Regions from separate parts of the Janthinobacterium svalbardense genome, predicted to be linked through region 1. Evidence: riboswitches for the same ligand, from Rfam matches in the RefSeq annotation. Region 1 holds a riboswitch; the other holds the start of a gene.
The links. A riboswitch is a leader RNA that binds a small molecule or an ion and turns the genes downstream of it on or off. The one in region 1 is predicted to bind thiamine pyrophosphate.
Positions count from the first base shown of each region.

Region 2: linked by a shared signal. The riboswitch ahead of CNX70_RS20540 (TonB-dependent siderophore receptor) and the one ahead of thiC (phosphomethylpyrimidine synthase ThiC) in region 1 are both predicted to bind thiamine pyrophosphate.

Region 1 covers NZ_CP023422.1:1,166,509-1,176,185, forward strand. Annotated here, with positions in the region: gene CNX70_RS05125 (PAS domain-containing hybrid sensor histidine kinase/response regulator) at 1-952, shown strand, start outside; gene CNX70_RS05130 (response regulator) at 981-1,787, shown strand; gene CNX70_RS05135 (hypothetical protein) at 1,827-2,081, shown strand; TPP riboswitch at 2,165-2,280, shown strand; gene thiC (phosphomethylpyrimidine synthase ThiC) at 2,360-4,273, shown strand; gene thiS (sulfur carrier protein ThiS) at 4,294-4,497, shown strand; gene CNX70_RS05150 (thiazole synthase) at 4,513-5,307, shown strand; gene CNX70_RS05155 (hydroxymethylpyrimidine/phosphomethylpyrimidine kinase) at 5,316-6,071, shown strand; gene thiE (thiamine phosphate synthase) at 6,082-6,693, shown strand; gene CNX70_RS05165 (ANTAR domain-containing response regulator) at 6,773-7,405, shown strand; gene CNX70_RS05170 (S-(hydroxymethyl)glutathione dehydrogenase/class III alcohol dehydrogenase) at 7,432-8,538, shown strand; gene CNX70_RS05175 (hypothetical protein) at 8,878-9,677, shown strand, end outside.
Region 2 covers NZ_CP023422.1:4,634,468-4,644,144, forward strand. Annotated here, with positions in the region: gene ompR (osmolarity response regulator transcription factor OmpR) at 218-919, shown strand; gene CNX70_RS20520 (sensor histidine kinase family protein) at 933-2,291, shown strand; gene CNX70_RS20525 (Imm26 family immunity protein) at 2,323-2,805, opposite strand; gene CNX70_RS20530 (ferritin family protein) at 2,899-3,204, opposite strand; gene CNX70_RS20535 (iron-containing alcohol dehydrogenase) at 3,347-4,504, shown strand; TPP riboswitch at 4,571-4,668, shown strand; gene CNX70_RS20540 (TonB-dependent siderophore receptor) at 4,755-6,899, shown strand; gene CNX70_RS20545 (AAA family ATPase) at 6,896-7,444, opposite strand; gene pnuC (nicotinamide riboside transporter PnuC) at 7,444-8,055, opposite strand; gene CNX70_RS20555 (DUF2867 domain-containing protein) at 8,141-8,659, opposite strand; gene CNX70_RS20560 (TetR/AcrR family transcriptional regulator) at 8,727-9,374, shown strand; gene CNX70_RS20565 (hypothetical protein) at 9,414-9,677, opposite strand, start outside.

The sequences.
Region 1 (9,677 bases):
GTCGGGCAAGGTCACCATGTCGGAAGAGGCAATGTCCTTGCTCGACGTGTTGCAGGATTGCCAGGCGATGATCGCGCCGCAGGCGGAAAAACGCGGCATCAGCATGCATTTTCCCCGCTGCGGCAAGTCCTTTTATGTGCATGCCGACCGCACGCGCGTGAAACAGGTGATGATCAACCTGCTGTCGAACGCCATCAAGTACAACCAGAGCGGCGGCAGCGTGAAGGTCGAGTGCAGCCGCCATGCCGACCGCGTGCGCGCCAGCGTCACCGACAGCGGCGCCGGCCTGAATGCCGAACAGATGAGTCAGTTGTTCCAGCCCTTCAACCGCCTGGGCCAGGAAAGCAGCACGGAAGAGGGCACGGGCATCGGCCTGGTCGTCACCAAGCAGCTGGTCGAACTGATGGGTGGCACCATCGGCGTCGACAGCACGGTCGGCGTGGGCACCACCTTCTGGGTGGAATTCAAGGCCTCGCGCGCGCCCGAACTGCACCTGGAACAGGGCGTCGCCTTGCCGGTGGTGCAGGAAGACCAGGAAAGCCAGCGCACCTTGCTGTACGTGGAAGACAATCCCGCCAACCTGGCGCTGGTGGAGCAATTGATCGCCCGCCGCAGCGACTTGAAACTGCTGACGGCCATCGATGCGCACCTGGGCATCGACCTGGCGCGCACCTACCAGCCGGACGTGATCTTGATGGATATCAACCTGCCCGGCATCAGCGGCTATGGCGCCCTGAATATCTTGCATGATGATCCCCTCACCAGCCATATTCCCGTCATGGCCCTGTCCGCCAACGCCGTGCCGCGCGACATCGAGAAAGGCCTGGAAGCGGGTTTCTTCCGTTACCTGACCAAGCCCATCAAGGTCGTCGAATTCATGGATGCGCTCGACGTGGCCCTGCACCATGCGGCCGCGCACGGCCTGGCCGACGACACTCACACAGTACGCTAATTCAGCATTTAATTTTAGGAATACCGCCATGCTTCAAGCCACCGAGATCCTGAACGCCAGCATCCTCATCGTCGATGACCAGGAGGCCAACGTCATGCTGCTGGAACAGGTGCTGCGCAACGCCGGCTATACGCGCATCACCTCCACCATGGACCCGCAAGCCGTGCACGCGCTGCACCAGCAGCACCGCTATGACCTGATCCTGCTCGACTTGCAGATGCCGGAAATGGATGGCTTCGAAGTCATGGAAGGCTTGCGCGACATCGAGGCGGGCAGCTATCTGCCGGTGCTGGTGATCACGGCCCAGCCCGGCCACAAGCTGCGCGCGCTGCAGGCTGGCGCCAAGGACTTCGTCAGCAAGCCTTTCGACCTGGTGGAAGTCAAAACACGCATCCACAACATGCTGGAAGTGCGTTTGCTGTACCAGAAGCTGGCCGAATACAACAAGTCGCTGGAACAGATGGTGGAAGAACGCACGGCGGAGCTGCGCGAAAGCGAAGCGCGCTTCCAGCGCTTCACGGAACTGTCGTCCGACTGGTACTGGGAACAGGATGCGCAGGGCAACCTGACGCGCTTTTCCGGTCCCGTGGCTGAAATGCTGGGCATCGGCAGCGAGGAAGAGCCGCAGCGCTGGAACGCGGCTGAACGCGCCTTGCTCGACGCAAAAATAGCCGCGCGCGAACCGTTCCTCGACTTCATCTACAGCCGCGCCAACCTCGACGGCAGCACGCAGTATCTGCAGGTCAGCGGCGAACCGATGTTCGACAATGGCAGCCGCTTCATCGGCTACCGCGGCATCGGCCTCGATGTCACGGAGCGCCATCGCAGCGCCTGATTTATACTTGCTGCTATCCATCTCCTCAAGGAAAGCATCATGGCTGACAAATCTCCCTCCTACTGGTTTCCCGCCAAGACCTATGGCTGGGGCTGGGGCTTGCCCATCACCTGGCAAGGCTGGCTGGTGTTCCTGGCCGCGCTGGCGCTGTTCGCCTGCGGCGCCTTCCTGTTCCCGCCGCAAACCATGCTGGTCGGCTACATCGTGTATGAAGTGGCCATCGTTGCCGCGCTCATTTTTATCTGCCAGCTGAAGGGCGAACCGACTGCCTGGCGCTGGGGCAAGAAGAAGTAAGGCCGAAGCACCAAGACGACAAAGCAAGAAATCATCTGGCCACGCGGCGTGAACCGCGTATAATTGGCTCGCTGCCGCAAGGCGGCAAACGCTAGGGGTCCTGCCTTTCGCTGTGGAAACACAGTGCAAGCGCGGGTGAGAAATACCCTCCGAACCTGATCTGGATAATGCCAGCGAAGGGAAGCTTTAGGATGAACGCACCCCGCCTTTCCGCGTGCGCAATTCCGAACCTCCTTAGCTGGCTCCAGGCTTAAAACAAGTCTAGCCAAGGAGCCAAAATGAACGCCAACCCGAAATTCCTCTCCGCCACCGCCACGGTCGACGAAGCCGCCATCGCGCCGCTGCCCAATTCGCGCAAGATCTATGTCGAAGGCAGCCGCCCCGACATCCGCGTGCCCATGCGCAGAATCAGCCAGTCCGACACGGAAGCGTCGTTCGGCGGCGAAAAGAATCCACCGATCTACGTGTACGACACCTCCGGCCCCTACACGGACCCGGACGTGCAGATCGACATCCGCTCGGGCCTCGACACGCCGCGCCTGCCGTGGATCATGGAGCGGGCCGACACGGAAGAATTGCCCGGCCCCACCTCCGACTACGGCATCGCCCGCCTGGCGGACCCGAAACTGGCCGAGCTGCGTTTTAACTTGCACCGCAAGCCGCGCCGCGCCATTGCCGGCAAGAACGTGACGCAAATGCACTATGCGCGCCAAGGCATCATCACGCCGGAAATGGAGTTCGTCGCCATCCGCGAAAACATGCGCCGCCAGGAGTATTTGCGCGAACTGCAAGCCTCCGGTCCCATGGGCGAGCGCCTGGCCGACCTGATGGGCCGCCAGCATCCGGGCCAGTCGTTTGGCGCCAGCATCCCGGCCGAGATCACGCCGGAATTCGTGCGCGAGGAAATCGCCCGCGGCCGCGCCATCATTCCCGCCAACATCAACCACCCGGAAGTGGAACCGATGATCATCGGCCGCAATTTCCTGGTGAAAATCAATGCCAACATCGGCAATTCGGCCGTCACGTCTTCCATCGGCGAGGAAGTGGAAAAGATGACCTGGGCCATCCGCTGGGGCGGCGATAACGTGATGGACTTGTCGACGGGAAAACATATCCACGAAACGCGCGAATGGATCGTGCGCAACAGCCCCGTGCCCATCGGTACCGTGCCCATCTACCAGGCGCTGGAAAAGGTGAATGGCAAGGCCGAAGATCTGACGTGGGAAATTTTCCGCGATACCCTCATCGAGCAGGCGGAGCAGGGCGTTGACTACTTCACCATCCACGCGGGCGTGCTGCTGCGCTACGTGCCGATGACGGCCAAGCGCCTGACGGGCATCGTCTCGCGCGGCGGCTCCATCATGGCGAAATGGTGCCTGGCGCATCACCAGGAATCGTTCCTGTACACGCATTTCGAAGACATCTGCGACATCATGAAGGCGTATGACGTCTCGTTTTCGCTGGGCGACGGCTTGCGCCCCGGTTCCATCTACGACGCCAACGACGAAGCGCAGCTGGGCGAACTGAAAACCCTGGGCGAGCTGACGCAAGTTGCCTGGAAGCACGATGTACAGGTGATGATCGAAGGCCCCGGCCATGTGCCCATGCAGCTCATCAAGGAAAACATGGACTTGCAGCTGGAGCAGTGCGGTGAGGCGCCGTTCTACACGCTGGGACCGCTGACCACGGACATCGCACCCGGCTATGACCACATCACCTCGGGCATCGGCGCGGCCATGATTGGCTGGTATGGCACGGCCATGCTGTGCTACGTGACGCCGAAGGAACACCTGGGCCTGCCCAACAAGGCGGATGTGAAGGACGGCATCATCACCTACAAGATTGCGGCGCACGCGGCCGACCTGGCGAAAGGCCATCCGGGCGCGCAAATCCGCGACAACGCCCTGTCGAAGGCCCGCTTCGAATTCCGCTGGGACGACCAGTTCAACATCGGCCTGGACCCGGACAAGGCGCGCGAATTCCACGACGAAACCCTGCCCAAGGATTCGGCCAAGGTGGCGCATTTCTGCTCCATGTGCGGCCCGCATTTCTGCTCGATGAAGATCACGCAGGAAGTGCGCGAATACGCGGCCGGCATGGGCATCGCGGAAGACAAGGCGCTCCAGCAGGGCATGGAGGTGAAAGCCATCGAATTCATCAAGAACGGCGCCGAGCTGTACCGCAAGGTCTGAAGGAGAGCGTGATGCCTGTATTGATATCCATCACGCTCAACGGCGCGCCACACCAGGTGCCGCCGGGGCAAACCCTGGACCAACTGATCGCCGCCCTGTCGCTGGAAAACCAGGCGCTGGCGCTGGCCGTCAACCGCAACGTCGTGCCGCGCAAGGCGTGGCCGGGCAAGACCTTGCAAAGCCAGGATCAAGTAGAGATAGTCCGCGCCATCGGCGGCGGCTAGACTAAGGAAAAAGCAATGACAAGTAATAACAACAACGACCTGCTGACCATCGCAGGAAAACAGTATCAATCACGCTTGCTGGTCGGTAGCGGCAAGTACAAGGACTTGCCGCAGACGCGCGAAGCGACGGACGCGGCAGAGGCGCAAATCATCACGGTGGCCATCCGGCGCGTGAATATCGGGCAAGACCCGAACGCGCCCAGCCTGCTCGACTTCGTGCCGCCGGACCAGTACACGATTTTGCCGAACACGGCCGGTTGCTACAACGCGAAAGATGCCGTCTACACCCTGCAACTGGCGCGCGAGCTGCTGGGCGGGCGCAATCTGGTCAAGCTCGAAGTATTGGGCGACGAAAAGACCCTGTTTCCGCACATGCCGGAAACGTTAATTGCGGCCGAAGCGCTGGTCAAGGACGGTTTTGACGTGATGGTCTACTGCAGCGACGATCCCATCCAGGCGAAGATTCTGGAAGACATCGGTTGCGTGGCCGTCATGCCGCTGGCCTCTTTGATCGGCTCGGGCATGGGCATTTTGAATCCGTGGAATTTGTCGCTGATCATCGACCAGGCGAAAGTCCCCGTGCTGGTGGATGCGGGCGTGGGCACGGCGTCGGACGCGGCCATTGCCATGGAACTCGGTTGCGATGGCGTGCTGATGAATACGGCCATTGCTGGCGCGCGCGACCCCGTGCGCATGGCGCGTGCGATGAAGCTGGCCGTGCGGGCCGGGCGCGAAGCGTTCCTGGCGGGGCGCATGCCGCGCAAATTTGCCGCCTCGCCTTCGTCGCCGATGGCGGGCCGCCTGGCGTGATGGTGCCGATGCGCCACACTGTGCTGGTGTTTGCCGGCCTCGACCCTTCGGGCGGCGCCGGCCTTGCCGCCGATATTCTGGCCATTGCGGCGCAGGGCGCGCATGCTTTGCCCGTGATCACGGCGCTGACGGTGCAGGACAATGACCGCGTGTTTGCTGTCGAAGCTGTGGCGCCGGAATTGCTGCGCCGGCAGGCGCAGGCGCTGATCGACAAGGTCGCGATTCATGCCGTGAAAATCGGCATCCCGGGCAGTGCCGCGAATGCGGCTGTCATCGCGCAACTGGTCCGTCAATTGCGGCAGGCGCGGCCCGATTTGGCCGTGGTGCTCGACCCCGTACTGGCCAGCGGCCATGGCGACGTGCTCAGCCGGGACGATGCCGTGCTGGCGCTGGCGCCCTTGCTGCCGCTGACGACCGTGATCGTGCCGAACGGGCCGGAAGCGGCGGCCCTCGGTGGCGAAGAACACTTGCGCGCGCAAGGTTGCCAGCACGTGCTGCTGACGGGCGGGCATGGCGACGGTGAGGAAGTGCTCAACCGTTGGCTTGATGCCGGAGGCGGGGAGCAGACATGGCGCTGGCCACGCCTGCCGGGCGCCTTCCACGGCAGCGGCTGTACTCTGGCCTCGGCCATCGCGGCGCGCCTGGCACTGGGCCAGGCACTGCCCGAAGCGCTGGATCTGGCGCAAAGCTATTGCCATGCGGCCCTGGCCGATGCGTATGCGATTGCGCCAGGTCAACTCATGCCGCAACGATTCATTCAATAAGGAAATCATCATGCGTGGACTGTATCTGGTCACCCCGAACTGGGACGACACCGACCGCCTGCTCGACGTGAGTGAGCAAGCCTTGCAGGAAGGCGTGGCCCTGCTGCAATACCGCCACAAGAGCGCCGAGGCGGAGCAACGGCGCGAACAGGCGGGCGCCTTGCTGGCGCTGGCCCGAAAATATGGCGTGCCCTTCATCATCAACGATTTTATCGAGCTGTGCGAAGAGCTCGACGCGGACGGCGTACATGTGGGCGGCACGGACGCCTCCGTGGCGCAGGTGCGCGCGCGCCTGGGCAAGGACAAGATCGTCGGCGCTTCCTGTTATGGTGACATGACCCTGGCACGGACGGCCGAGGCGGGCGGCGCCAGCTATGTGGCCTTCGGCGGCTTTTATGCGTCGCTGGTGAAAAAGTACCCGGTCACCACGCCGCTCGATATCGTGCTGCAAGCCAAACGCGAGATCAGCTTGCCGTGCGTGGTGATCGGCGGCATGACGCCGGAAAACGCGGCGCCGCTGGTGGCGCGCGGCGCCGACATGGTGGCGGCCATCACCAGCGTCTATCAAGCGGACGACATGGATATTGCAGTGCAGCAATTCAATCAATTGTTTGCGGCATGAGCACGGGAATGGAAGGCTGATTTGGGGGAATAATCGGCATATAATAAGAACATCATTCATTACCGAGGTCCCTTTACCCATGAGTCAGCCAGCCGCCGCGAAACGCCTTATCCTGATCGTTGACGATGACCAGCTCCTGTTGGAATTCCTCGGCGAAATCCTGCGCCATGCCGGCTACGAGACGGCCCTGGCCAATTCGGCCGAAGTGGCGCTGCAAATGGTCGCCCAGCGCGAGCCGGATCTGGCCTTGCTCGACATCCACATGCCGGGCATGTCAGGCCTGGAACTGGCCAAGCGCCTGCATGGCGAGACGGGCGTGCCGTTCATGTTCCTGTCCGGCAGCGGTGACAGCGAATCGGGCAAGCAGGCGGCCGCCTACGGCGCCGTCGGCTATGTGGTGAAACCCGTCGACGAAGGCCGCTTGATGCCTGCCTTCGAAGCGGGCCTGGCGCGTGCCGACGAGATCCGCCAGTTGCGGCGTACCGAGCTGAACCTGAACGCGGCCCTGGCTGCGGGACGCGAAACGAGTCTGGCCGTCGGCTTGCTGATGGGCAAGTTCCAGACGGACCGCAACACGGCCTTCGAAGTGCTGCGCGACCACGCCCGCTCCAGCCGCCGCAAGATCAATGAAATCGCCAGCCAGCTGCTGCTGGCCGAGGAAACCCTGAACGGCCTGCACGGTGCCTTTTTGAACCGGGCGAAAACCAAGTAAGCGTTTCAACCATACACAGGACATACATGAAAACCAAAGCAGCCATTGCATGGAAGGCGGGCGCGCCTTTGACCATCGAAGAAGTCGACCTGGCCGGCCCGCGCGAGGGCGAGGTACTGGTCGAGATCAAGGCCACGGGCATTTGCCACACCGATTACTACACCCTGTCGGGCGCCGACCCGGAAGGCATCTTCCCGTCCATCCTCGGCCATGAAGGCGCCGGCATCGTCGTTGACGTGGGGCCTGGCGTGAAAAGCCTGAAAAAGGATGACCACGTCATTCCTCTGTACACGCCGGAATGCCGCCAGTGCAAATTCTGCCTGTCGCAAAAAACGAACTTGTGCCAGTCGATCCGCTCGACCCAGGGCCGTGGCCTGATGCCGGACGCCACCTCGCGCTTTTCCATCGACGGCAAACCCATCTTCCACTACATGGGCACGTCCACCTTCTCGAATTACATCGTCGTGCCGGAAATCGCCCTGGCCAAGATCCGCGAAGACGCGCCTTTCGACAAGGTCTGCTACATCGGCTGCGGCGTGACGACGGGCGTGGGCGCCGTGCTGTTTACGGCCAAGGTCGAGGCGGGCGCCAACGTGGTGGTATTTGGCTTGGGCGGCATCGGTCTGAACGTGATCCAGGCGGCCAAGATGGTCGGCGCGGACAAGATTATTGGCGTCGACATCAATCCGGCGCGCCAGGCCATCGCGCGCAAGTTCGGCATGACGCATTTCGTCAACGCCAACGAAGTGGACAACGTGGTTGACACCATCGTGCAGCTGACCGATGGCGGCGCCGATTACAGTTTCGAATGCATCGGCAACACCACCACCATGCGCCAGGCGCTCGAGTGCTGCCACAAGGGCTGGGGCCAGTCCATCATCATCGGCGTGGCGGCGGCCGGCCAGGAGATTTCCACCCGTCCATTCCAGCTGGTGACGGGGCGTGTATGGAAAGGTTCCGCCTTCGGTGGCGCGCGCGGACGCACGGACGTGCCGAAGATCGTCGACTGGTATATGGAAGGCAAGCTCAATATCGATGACTTGATCACGCACCGTTTGAAACTGGACGATATCAACCAGGGTTTCGACTTGATGAAGAGCGGCGAATCGATCCGCTCCGTCGTGCTGTATTAATTACGCCGTACCACGGCGTTTTTGCGGAGGCTGCGGCCTCCGCTTTTTTTGCCGCCGCATTTACCATCCATCGGGCCTATGGGCCGCCCGATCCTTCATCCCGGCAGCTCATCGCACGGCGCTGGCAGTGCCGGCGGCCAGCGGCTATCGTGATGCTCGTCGCTGTACCACAGCGGTTTTACGGAGGCCCCTGGCCTCCTTTTTTTTGCCCACGGCCCGCCATCCGTCGCGCAAGCCTGCCGTCCAGGCCAGCTTTTGTGCAGCCTGTCGCACCATGCTGGAGCCGTGAGCCATCCGCCGCTACAGTCAACGCTCCACTACTTTTGCGACGAGGCAGCCATGTCCACTTCCCACCGTTTGATCCTCAGCCTGGCCGGTATCGTGCTTGGCAGCAGCGCGCTGGCCGTGCAGCCGCCCGAGCCGCCCGTGCCACCGACCGCACCGGCCGCGCCCAGCAAGAAAATCAATATCTCCATGGGTAGCGGCGATGGCTATGCGCTCGTCGACAGCAGCGAGGATAGCGTCACGATGGCAGGCACCGATGTCGATGGCCAGCAGATCAAGCAGCTGCAGCGTTCGCTGAAGGGGCATTTCCTGTGGTTCCGTGACCAGGGCAAGGGCTATGTGACGCAGGATGCCGCGCTGTTGACCCGCGTGCGCGACGCCTGGAAGCCGTCGCAGCAGCTGGGGCTGGAAATGAGCGGCCTGGGCAAGCAGATGAGCGAACATGGCAAGGCCATGGGCGAAATGGGCCGCAAGATGGGCGCCCATGGCGCAGCGCAGGCGAATGGCGTTACGCGCGATGCGGAGCAGCTGCAAACGCTGGGCCGCCAGCAGCAGGAACTGGGCCGCAAGATGGGCGAGGCGGCGCGCCGCCAGGCGCAAGCGACCACGGAGACAGCGCGCCGTGCGGCAGGGCGCGAGGTGGAGCGCCTGCAGCAGCAGATAGAGGATGCGCAGGATGCCATGGAAGAGGTCAACGATCGCATTGCCGCCACGCAAGAGCGCGAAGCGGCCAAAGTGGATGCGCTGTCGCGTCAGATGGATCAGCGTGGCAAGCCGATGGAAACCCTGGGCAAGGAAATGGAAGCGCTGGGACGCCAGCAGGAAAGGGCATCGAAAGCAGCCGACAAGACCAC
Region 2 (9,677 bases), 2.8 Mb from region 1:
TGTGGCCCCAGTGTATGATGCTTTACACGGTGCAGTAAGAGTAATTGGGTAAAGTTTGTAACACTTTGTAATGGGTCGCCATCACCCCTTGCCGACGCAGCGCGAGGCGTTACTATAGCAACTAATATAAGATAACACGACACCTTAAATGACCACAACCTCCACTTCCGGCAGCAACACGCCTACGCAATCGATCCACGGCCACCAGGCAAAAATCATGGTGGTCGATGACGATGTGCGCCTGCGCGACTTGCTGCGCCGCTACCTGACCGAACAGGGTTTCAATGTCTTCACGGCAGAGAGCGCGACGGCCATGAACAAGCTGTGGCTGCGCGAACGCTACGACTTGCTGGTGCTCGATTTGATGCTGCCCGGCGAAGACGGCCTGTCGATCTGCCGCCGCCTGCGCGGCGCGGGCGACCAGACGCCGATCATCATGCTGACGGCCAAGGGCGAGGACGTGGACCGTATCGTGGGCCTGGAAATGGGCGCCGACGACTACCTGCCAAAACCGTTCAACCCGCGTGAACTGGTGGCCCGCATCGGCGCCGTGCTGCGCCGCAAGGGTCCCGATGAAATCCCGGGCGCACCGTCGGAAACGCCGCAAACCTTTGAATTCGGCAACTTCGTGCTGGACCTGGGCACGCGCACATTGAAAAAGAGTGGCGAAACGGTGCCGCTGACCACCGGTGAATTTTCTGTGCTGAAAGTGTTTGCCCGCCATGCGCGCCAGCCGCTGTCGCGCGAAAAACTCATGGAACTGGCGCGCGGCCGCGAATACGAAGTGTTCGACCGCAGCCTGGATGTGCAAATCTCGCGCCTGCGCAAACTGATCGAACCCGATCCGTCGAGCCCGCTGTTCATCCAGACAGTGTGGGGCCTCGGCTACGTATTCATCCCGGACGGACAGCCGCGCTGATCGCAGGCGAGGCATGATGAAGCTTGTTCCCGATATCAGCCTGGCACGGCTGAAAAGCGGCTTGTTCTGGCGCACCTTTTTGCTGCTCGGCACCTTGACAACGGTCAGCATGATCACCTGGATCGGCATGATTTCCGTCATCCAGCGTGAGCCGCAGGCGCAGCAGATTTCCGCCCAGATCATTTCCGTCGTCACCATCACGCATGCGGCACTGACGCACTCGGCGCCCGAGCTGCGGCGCGAGCTGCTGTTCGACCTCGTCAGTAATGAAGGCATCCGCATCTTCTCGCTGGAAGAGGACGACCGCATCGAGCCGCCGCCCGACAATTACCTGATGCCCGAGATCGAGGCGCAGGTGAAAGCCAAGCTGGGCAAGGATACGCGCTTTTCCGCGCGCGTCAACGGCGTGGCCGGTTTCTGGGTCAGCTTCAAGATCGACGACGATGAATACTGGCTGATGCTGGACCGCGAGCGCCTGCGTGGCCTGACGGGCTTCCAGTGGCTGGGCTGGGCCAGCCTGGTGTCCCTGCTGTCCCTGCTGGGAGCGGCCATCATTTCCAGCCTGATCAATCTGCCGCTGTCGCGCTTGACGGCGGCCGCACGCGACATCGCCAAGGGCAAGCAGCCGGCGCCGCTGCCGGAAAAAGGCCCGATCGAAATCATCGAGGCGAACCGCAGCTTCAACCAGATGGTCGATGATTTGAAGCAGGTGGAATCAGACCGTGCCGTGATTTTGGCCGGCATTTCGCACGACTTGCGCACGCCGCTGGCGCGCATGCAGTTGGAAGTGGAAATGGCCAACCTGTCGGACGAGGCGCGCGAAGGCATCCAATCCGATATCGGGCAAATGGACGCCATCATCGGCCAGTTCCTCGACTATGCCAAGCCGACGGAAACGTCGAGCTTTACGGATGTGGACCTGAGCGGCTTGCTGCTCGACATGACGCGCGAAGCGATGCGCCTGCCGGACGTGAAAATCAACGCCAGCATCGCCGAAGGCGCGCATGCGATGGGCAACCCCACCGACTTGCGCCGCGTGCTGAACAACCTGATCGAGAATGCGCGCCGCTATGGCAAGACGCCGGAAAGCGACGTGACGGAAATCGATATCGCCTGCCATGTGCGCACCAGCCACGGCGCGAAAAAGGTGATTATCGAGGTGCAAGACCACGGCACGGGCGTGCCGACAGAAAAGATAGAGCAACTGATGAAACCGTTCACCCGCCTCGACACGGCGCGCGGGCAGGCAAATGGCGCCGGCCTGGGCCTGGCCATCGTCGACCGCGTGCTGCTGCGCCACGGCGCCGAATTGCAGGTGCGCAACCGCGAGGGCGGCGGCCTGGCGTTTCAGATCAGCTTGCCAGCGGCGTAGGTCGGATTACGGCCTTGCGGCCTAATCCGACCTACGCTGCCGACGCCGCTTCCTGCGCCAGCAATTTATTCATCAACAATTCCGTCGCCCCATAGCCGTACAGGGAATCGCTTTCCATGCCCGGCGTATCGAAGGGGATCGACTCCTCACGGTTCAGCTTGGCAGGATCGGCATCCGCATAGCTGGCGCGCCAGGCGCGCTGCAAGGATTCATTGCGGCGGATAAAGGCCGGCATGGGCCAGGTATCGCGCTCCCAGTGGGGGCTGTCGCCCAGCAGGGGCCAGCGCTCGTTGAGCAGGGCCATGTCGCCCGTGCGCAGGCGGCGCACGGCCTGTTCCGGCCGCAAGCCTTCCAGTTCTTCCAGCGCAGGCAGGCTGTCGCGCTTCGGCCCGAACATATACGCCAGCATGATGCGCCCGGCGGGCGCGCGGCGCGCCACCACGCCGACGGCATAGCCGCCGCCCGGCAAGGGCACAGCAAACCAGCTGCCTTCCCGGTATGGTAATGATTTCATTTCTGCAAACTCCCCCAAAATCGTGTTCGGGGCACAGTCTACGCGAAGCAAGGGCTATGTGGCGCATGGTACGCCACAGCAACAAACCAATAGTTACACTATTTTCTCGTCATAGTGATACTGAGCAACAATCGGCCCCGCCTTGAACAGCGCTTCCTTCATGGCCGTATCCAGGCGCGCGTCGCGGCGGCGCATCCATTCGAGCAGCATGGCCGCTTCCTTGCGGCTGGTGTCGCCCGCATGCGCGAGCACGCGGCGCAATTCCGGGTCCGTGCACGCCTCGAAACGCTGGCTGTTCAAGTCCAGCGCGTGCAGCGCGGCGATGGTGGCGCCGATGGCGCGATGCATGTCGAGTGCCGTGGCCGGCAAACCCGATTCTTCCAGTGAGACGGTGGTCATGCGCATTCCTTTTCGCGTGGTGGTGACATCGGCTGCATTCTCCACCGTGCGGGCGAAAAGCTCAAGCGTCCACGACACGTTTCCACCCGTTCGGCCATAATCATGGCTCAGCAACAGCCTAAACCTCGGCAGCGGGAGCCCCATGTTCAATTTCGACTTTTACAATCCAACGCAAATCCTCTTCGGCCAGGGCCAGATCGCCGCCATCGCCGGCCTGATCCCGCCGCAGGCGCGGGTCCTGATGACCTACGGCGGCGGCAGCATCAAGCGCAACGGCGTCTACGATGAAGTCAGGGCGGCGCTGGCCGGCCACACGGTGCTGGAATTTGCCGGCATCGAACCCAATCCCAGCTATGAAACCCTGATGCAGGCCGTGGCCCTCGTAAAAAGCGAGCGCATCGATTTCCTGCTGGCCGTCGGCGGCGGCTCCGTGGTCGATGGCACCAAGTTCATCGCCGCCGCCGCCCTGCACGAGGGCGAGGCGTGGGACATCCTGGCGAAAGGCGGCAAGATCGTCGAGGCCGCCCTGCCCTTCGGCACAGTGCTCACGTTGCCGGCCACGGGTTCCGAAATGAATGGCTCGGCCGTGATCACGCGCAAGGCCACGCAGGAAAAGCGCTCGTTCATGAGCCGCAAGGTGTATCCGAAGTTCTCCGTACTGGACCCGTCGAAAACGTTCACCTTGCCGCTGCGCCAGGTGGGCAATGGCGTCGTCGATGCGTTTGCGCATGTGATGGAACAGTATCTGACCACCCCCGTGAACGCGTCAGTGCAGGACCGCTTCGCCGAAGGCATCCTGCTGACCCTGATCGAGGAAGGCCCGAAAGCCCTGTCGCACCCGGACGACTATGACGTGCGCGCCAACGTGATGTGGAGTGCCACCCTGGCCTTGAACGGCCTGATCGGCGTGGGCGTGCCGCAGGACTGGTCCACGCACGCCATCGGCCACGAATTGACGGCCCTGTACGAGCTCGACCATGCGCAAACGCTGGCCATCATCCTGCCCAGCATGCTGCGCGTGCGCAAGCAGGCCAAGCGCGCCAAGCTGCTGCAATACGCGGCCCGCGTCTGGGGCCTCGATGGCGGCGACGAGGATGGCCGCATCGAGGCAGCCATCGCACGCACGGAATTCTTCTTCCGCCACATGGGCGTCAAGACGCGCCTGGCCGACTACGGCCTGAACCATGCCAGCGTGGACGCCGTCGTCGCCGCCCTGGAAGCGCACGGCATGACGGCGCTGGGCGAACAGCGCGAAGTGACGCCTGCCGTCAGCCGCAAGGTGCTCGAACTCAGTTTGTAGATGCGCACCACACTGTTGTAAAACGGTCAGCCAGCGGGACAGCTGGCCGTGCTTCATGCTAAGCTGTCATTTCGCTAGGGGTCCTGGAGCAGTCATCCGGGTGAGAGATACCCTTCGTACCTGATCTGGATAATGCCAGCGAAGGAAAGCGCAAAGTACCTCCCTCCTTTGATAGCTCCTGCGTTGGCGCCAGCCGAACAAGCAGCCTGCCGTGCTCTTTCCCAGACACGGCTTGAACCACGAGCAATCTATGTCCACACCGAATTTATCTATTTCCGTTTTGACCCTGGCCATCCTGCACGCATTTGCCGCGCCCGCCCTGGCCGCGAATGACAGCGCCGAAGCGCCGGCCGACACGCCAAGCATGGCTGAAGTCGTCGTCACGGCCAGCAAGGCACCGGCCGCCAAGCGCGCTTCCGTGGGCGGCTTTGCCGACGCGCCGCTGCTGCAGACGCCCGCGTCCGTCACCGTCATTTCGCAAAAAGACATGCAGGACTTGCAAATCCGCAATCTCAGCGATGCCGTCAAGCTCGACACCAGCATCAACGACGCCTACAACGCCGTCGGCTATGCGGAGCAATTTTCCATCCGCGGCTTCAAGCTCGACAACAATTCCAGCTACCGCAAGGATGGCGTGGCCATTCCCGGAGACACGCAAATTCCGCTGGAAAACAAGGAACGCATCGAAGTGCTGAAGGGCCTGGCCGGCTTGCAGGCAGGCGTGGCCGCACCGGGTGGCGTGATCGACTTCATCGTCAAGCGCCCGACGAACACGCCGCTGCGCACCGTCACCGTGGAAACGCGCGAACGAGGCACCCTGTACGGTGCCGTCGACCTGGGCGGCCGCCTGGAAGACACGCGCTTCGGCTACCGTGTCAACGTGGCAGCCGAGCGCCTGCGCTCCTACATCAAGGGTGCGGATGGCAACCGCAAGTTCATTTCCGGCGCCTTCGACTGGCAAATCTCGCCGCAAGCGCTGCTGCAGCTCGATGCCGACTACCAGGACAAGGCGCAGGCGACGGCGCCCGGCTTCCAGCTGCTGAATAACACCACCTTGCCGACCGGCATCAGCGCCGATGCCATGCTCAACCGGCAGCCGTGGACACGCCCCGTGGAAACCGTCACCAGCAACATCGGCCTGCGCTTCCAGTACGCCTTCAATGACGACTGGCACGCCACCCTGTCGGCCAACCAGCACTCGTTCAAGCGCGATGACTACACAGCCTTCCCGTATGGTTGCAGCGGGCAAGACCTGTACCCTGGCTTCTGCGGCAATGGCGACTATGACGTGTACGACTACCGCAGCCTGGGCGAGACGAAAAAGCCCCTGAGCGCACAAGCCATGATCCAGGGCAAGTTCGCCACCGGCGCCCTGCGCCATGACTTCACGGCCGGCGTCTCGACCTTCCGCCGCAAGGACCGCGCCGGCCTGTACGTGTACGACTGGGTGGGCGTGAGCAACATCTATCAGCCGCAGATCGTCGGCACGTCGCCCGGCGTCACGGGCCCCGTGCGCCTGGTGCGCAAGGATACGGAAAACTCCGTCTTCGTGCAGGACATCGTCAGCCTGGCCCAAAACTGGAAGCTGCATGGCGGCTTGCGCCATATCAATGTCGACGGCTACCAGTATGTCTTGAAGGCCGACAAGGAAATCCGCGCCAAGCATGACTTCCTGCTGCCCAACGTATCGCTCGTCTACACCCCGATCGACAATGTCTCCGTGTATGCGGCCTACTCGCAGGGCATGGAACATGGCGGCACGGCCGACCGCAAGGCGATGAATGCCAACGAAGAGCTGACACCCAGCCGCTCGAAGCAGATCGAATTGGGCGTGAAGATGGATGTGACGCCGGACTTCATGCTGGCAGCCAGCCTGTTCCAGATCCGCAAGGGCCTGGAATTCCAGAACGCCGCCGGCTACTTCGTGCGTGAAGGCCAGGCGCAGCACCGTGGCCTGGAATTATCCGCGCAAGGCAAGGCGACCCGCGACCTGAACCTGGGCGTCTCGCTGACGGCCCTGAACAGCCAGCAATCGAACACAGGCGAAGCGTCGCTCGACGGCAAGCGCGTACCCAACGTGCCCGCGTTCAAGGCTGCCGTGCATGCGGATTATGCCGTGCAACAGGTGGCGGGCTTGAGCGTGAATGGCAGCTGGGAATATGCCAGCAAGAAAGCGTTTGAGTACAACAACACCACTTTCGTGCCGTCATACCACGTGTTCAACCTGGGCGCCGCCTGGGCCACGCGCATCGCCGGCAAGACAGCCGTGCTGCGCGCCGCCGTCAACAACGTGGCCGACAAGTTCTACTGGCGCGACGTGACGCCGGAATCGGATGGTTATCTGTATCCGGGCGCCAGCCGCACGTTCAAGGTGTCGGCGCAGTTTGACTTTTAATTGAGGGAAATGGCAGGCGCTGCAGCGAGCGCCTGCAGCAGCAAAGGCGCCGCCTGTTCCAGGCGCGCCTCCAGGTTGTCGCGCAGCACGTGGTAGACGATGCCGCGCGCGTCGAGCTCGTCGAGCAGGTAGCGGTAGATCAACTGGCGCACGGCTTCCGACTCGCGCTGCAAGCCGTCGGCCACCCACGGGCTGTCGGGCGCCGTCACCAACGTCACATCGTACTGCGTGGCATCGGCCAGCGCCGCCAGCTGCGCGTCCGCACCATCAAAATAATGGCGGCTGTAGACCACCGTCATCAAGGGCGTCGTGTCGCAAAACAGGAAGTGACGCGCCTGCGCGGCGGCTGCCGCTTCGCGTTCGACTTGCGTACGCGCAATACCATACTGGTCGGCCGCGACGGGCACCCTGCCCTGCGTTGCCACGAATTCGCGCAAGTATTCCGGCACCCAGACGGTGCCGTAGCACTCTGCCAGGGCGGCCGCCAGGGTCGACTTGCCCGACGATTCCGCGCCCAGGATCGCCACGCGCACGCAAGGCGCCATCACTTGAGGACCATCGCATCGGGCGCGGCCGGTGCCGACTTTTTCCACGCCAGCAAGCCGATGATGGCCATCACGACGAAGAAGCCATACAGCACGGCCGTCAGGGTCAGGCCCTTGTGCAGGTACAGCCAGACATACAGCACGTCGACGACGATCCAGGCAATCCAGTTTTCCAGTTTCTTGCGCGACAACAGGAATTGCCCCACCAGGCTACCTGCCGTGAGGAAACCATCCGCATGCGGCACGTCCGTGTCCGTCGTCGTCAGCAGCCAGGCAATCAGCAGGAAACCGATCAGCCAGCCCGCGGCGCAGGCCAGCCAGCCGCGACCATCGAGGCGCGTCACGGGCAGGGTCTTGCCTCCGCTGGCCGGATGCAGCCACTGGTACCAGCCCCAGAACGAGACGCTGATGAACAGCAGTTGCAAGGCCATGTCGCCGTACAGGCGCGACTCGAAAAACACGAAACCGTAGGCGGCCGAGGAAATGATGGCGAACAGCCACGCCCAGTGGTTCTGGCGGATGTTCAGCGCAACGGTTGTCAGTGCCAGGACAAAGGAAATCAGTTCAAGCGGCGTGGTGGCAAAACCCAGCAGGAGAAGCGTATCGTTCATGGGAATCGTGATGAGGCTGGTGGCGCAGTATGCAATACCGGCCATGAATAAGCAAGATTGCCCGCGCCGTCACGCCCCTTCCCCCTCAGGCAAAGCGGCCCTTGGCGGCGCGCGCCAGCGAACGCTGCACGATCAGCTTGTGGAAAGGCCGAATCAGCAGAATGTAGGCGCGTCCCACCCAATTGTGGCAATGCACGACGCTGGCCACGGTCACGTGGCCATGCCTCCCCGTGTCGCGGTTGCGCAGCACCGCCAAGCGGAAGTCCAGGTGGCTGTCATCCTCGCCCAAGATGATCTCGTCGTCGCTGACGGCAAAGATGCGGAAGATGCCGATGCGTTTGCCTGGCCTGGCTTCCATCTGCTTTGCCGTCCGGATGCCGAAGCGCGCCACGATGGCGTCGCGCAGCACCATCAGGCTCTGCGCCCAGCCCGGCTGGCTGCCCAGCAGCTGGCGCGCCAGGCTTTCCATGTCCATCTGGCGCGCCTGCGCAGTCGGCAAGTCGACGGCATACGCATCGGCCAGGTTGCTGCCCGGGTACAAGGGGGCGATGCTGGCGCCGGGCGGCAAGGCCACGGCGCGGACGGCGATGTTCATCTCTTGCATGTGCTCTCCATGTGTTCAGTGATAACATGGCCATCATACACGACAATGTGAACAGCGATAACATAGAATGACAACAACGAGCACCTATCACCACGGCAACTTGCGCGATACCCTGGTCGCCACCGCCATCGCGCAACTGGCGCAGCAGCACGACGCCGCCCTGTCGCTGCGCGAACTGGCGCGCACGGTGGGCGTATCGATCGCCGCCGTGTACCGCCACTTCCCCAGCAAGGAAGCCTTGCTGGCCGATGTGGCGGCGGCCGGCTTCGCCAGCCTGATCGCCAAATGGGAAACGGAATTGCCGCCGCCCGGCAGCCTGCCTGCCGAGCAGCGTTTTCAGCTGCTGGGCCAGCAATACATCGAATTCGCCCTGGCCGCGCCTGCCCACTACCGGCTGATGTTCGAGCACCAGGACGTGCGCCAGTTCCCCGCCCTGCAGGAAGCGGCGCAAGCGTGCTTCCAATATGTGCTGCAGACGGCCGGCGCCGCCGTGCGCGAAGCGGGCCTCGATGCGCGCTGGGACAAGGCCGCCGCCAGCGCCGGCTGGTCGCTGGGCCACGGCTACGTGATGCTGCTGCTGAGCGGCCGCCTGGCCATGGCGGACAGCGGCGACGAGCTGTCGCCAGCGATGGTGCCGCGCTTTTTTCAGTTGCCGGTGGCGGCCTTGCGGCAGGCTGCCCTGCCAGACGGCACAACCGTCATCAAATCAAATTGAACCAGTTATCGGCAGGCGCCAGCTTCAGGAGCTGAGGATTCAGTCATGCATGAGCCGCACCTGCTCAAGCAGCCGCTCCTCTTCATCCGTATCGGCATCGACTTGCGTGACCACGGTCCAGAATCGCGTGCACGTCTTGATTTGCTCGAAAGCCTGGCTCGCTTCCAGCCGCACCATCGTTTTCCTCAGGCTGTGCAGATAGCCCTCTTCGATGGCGCAGAGCAGTTCGTCATCGGCAGCGTCGATCAGCTCGCGCAGCGCGCCTTCGATCCTTGCGTGGCCCGCCTCCCAGAGTTGGCCGAT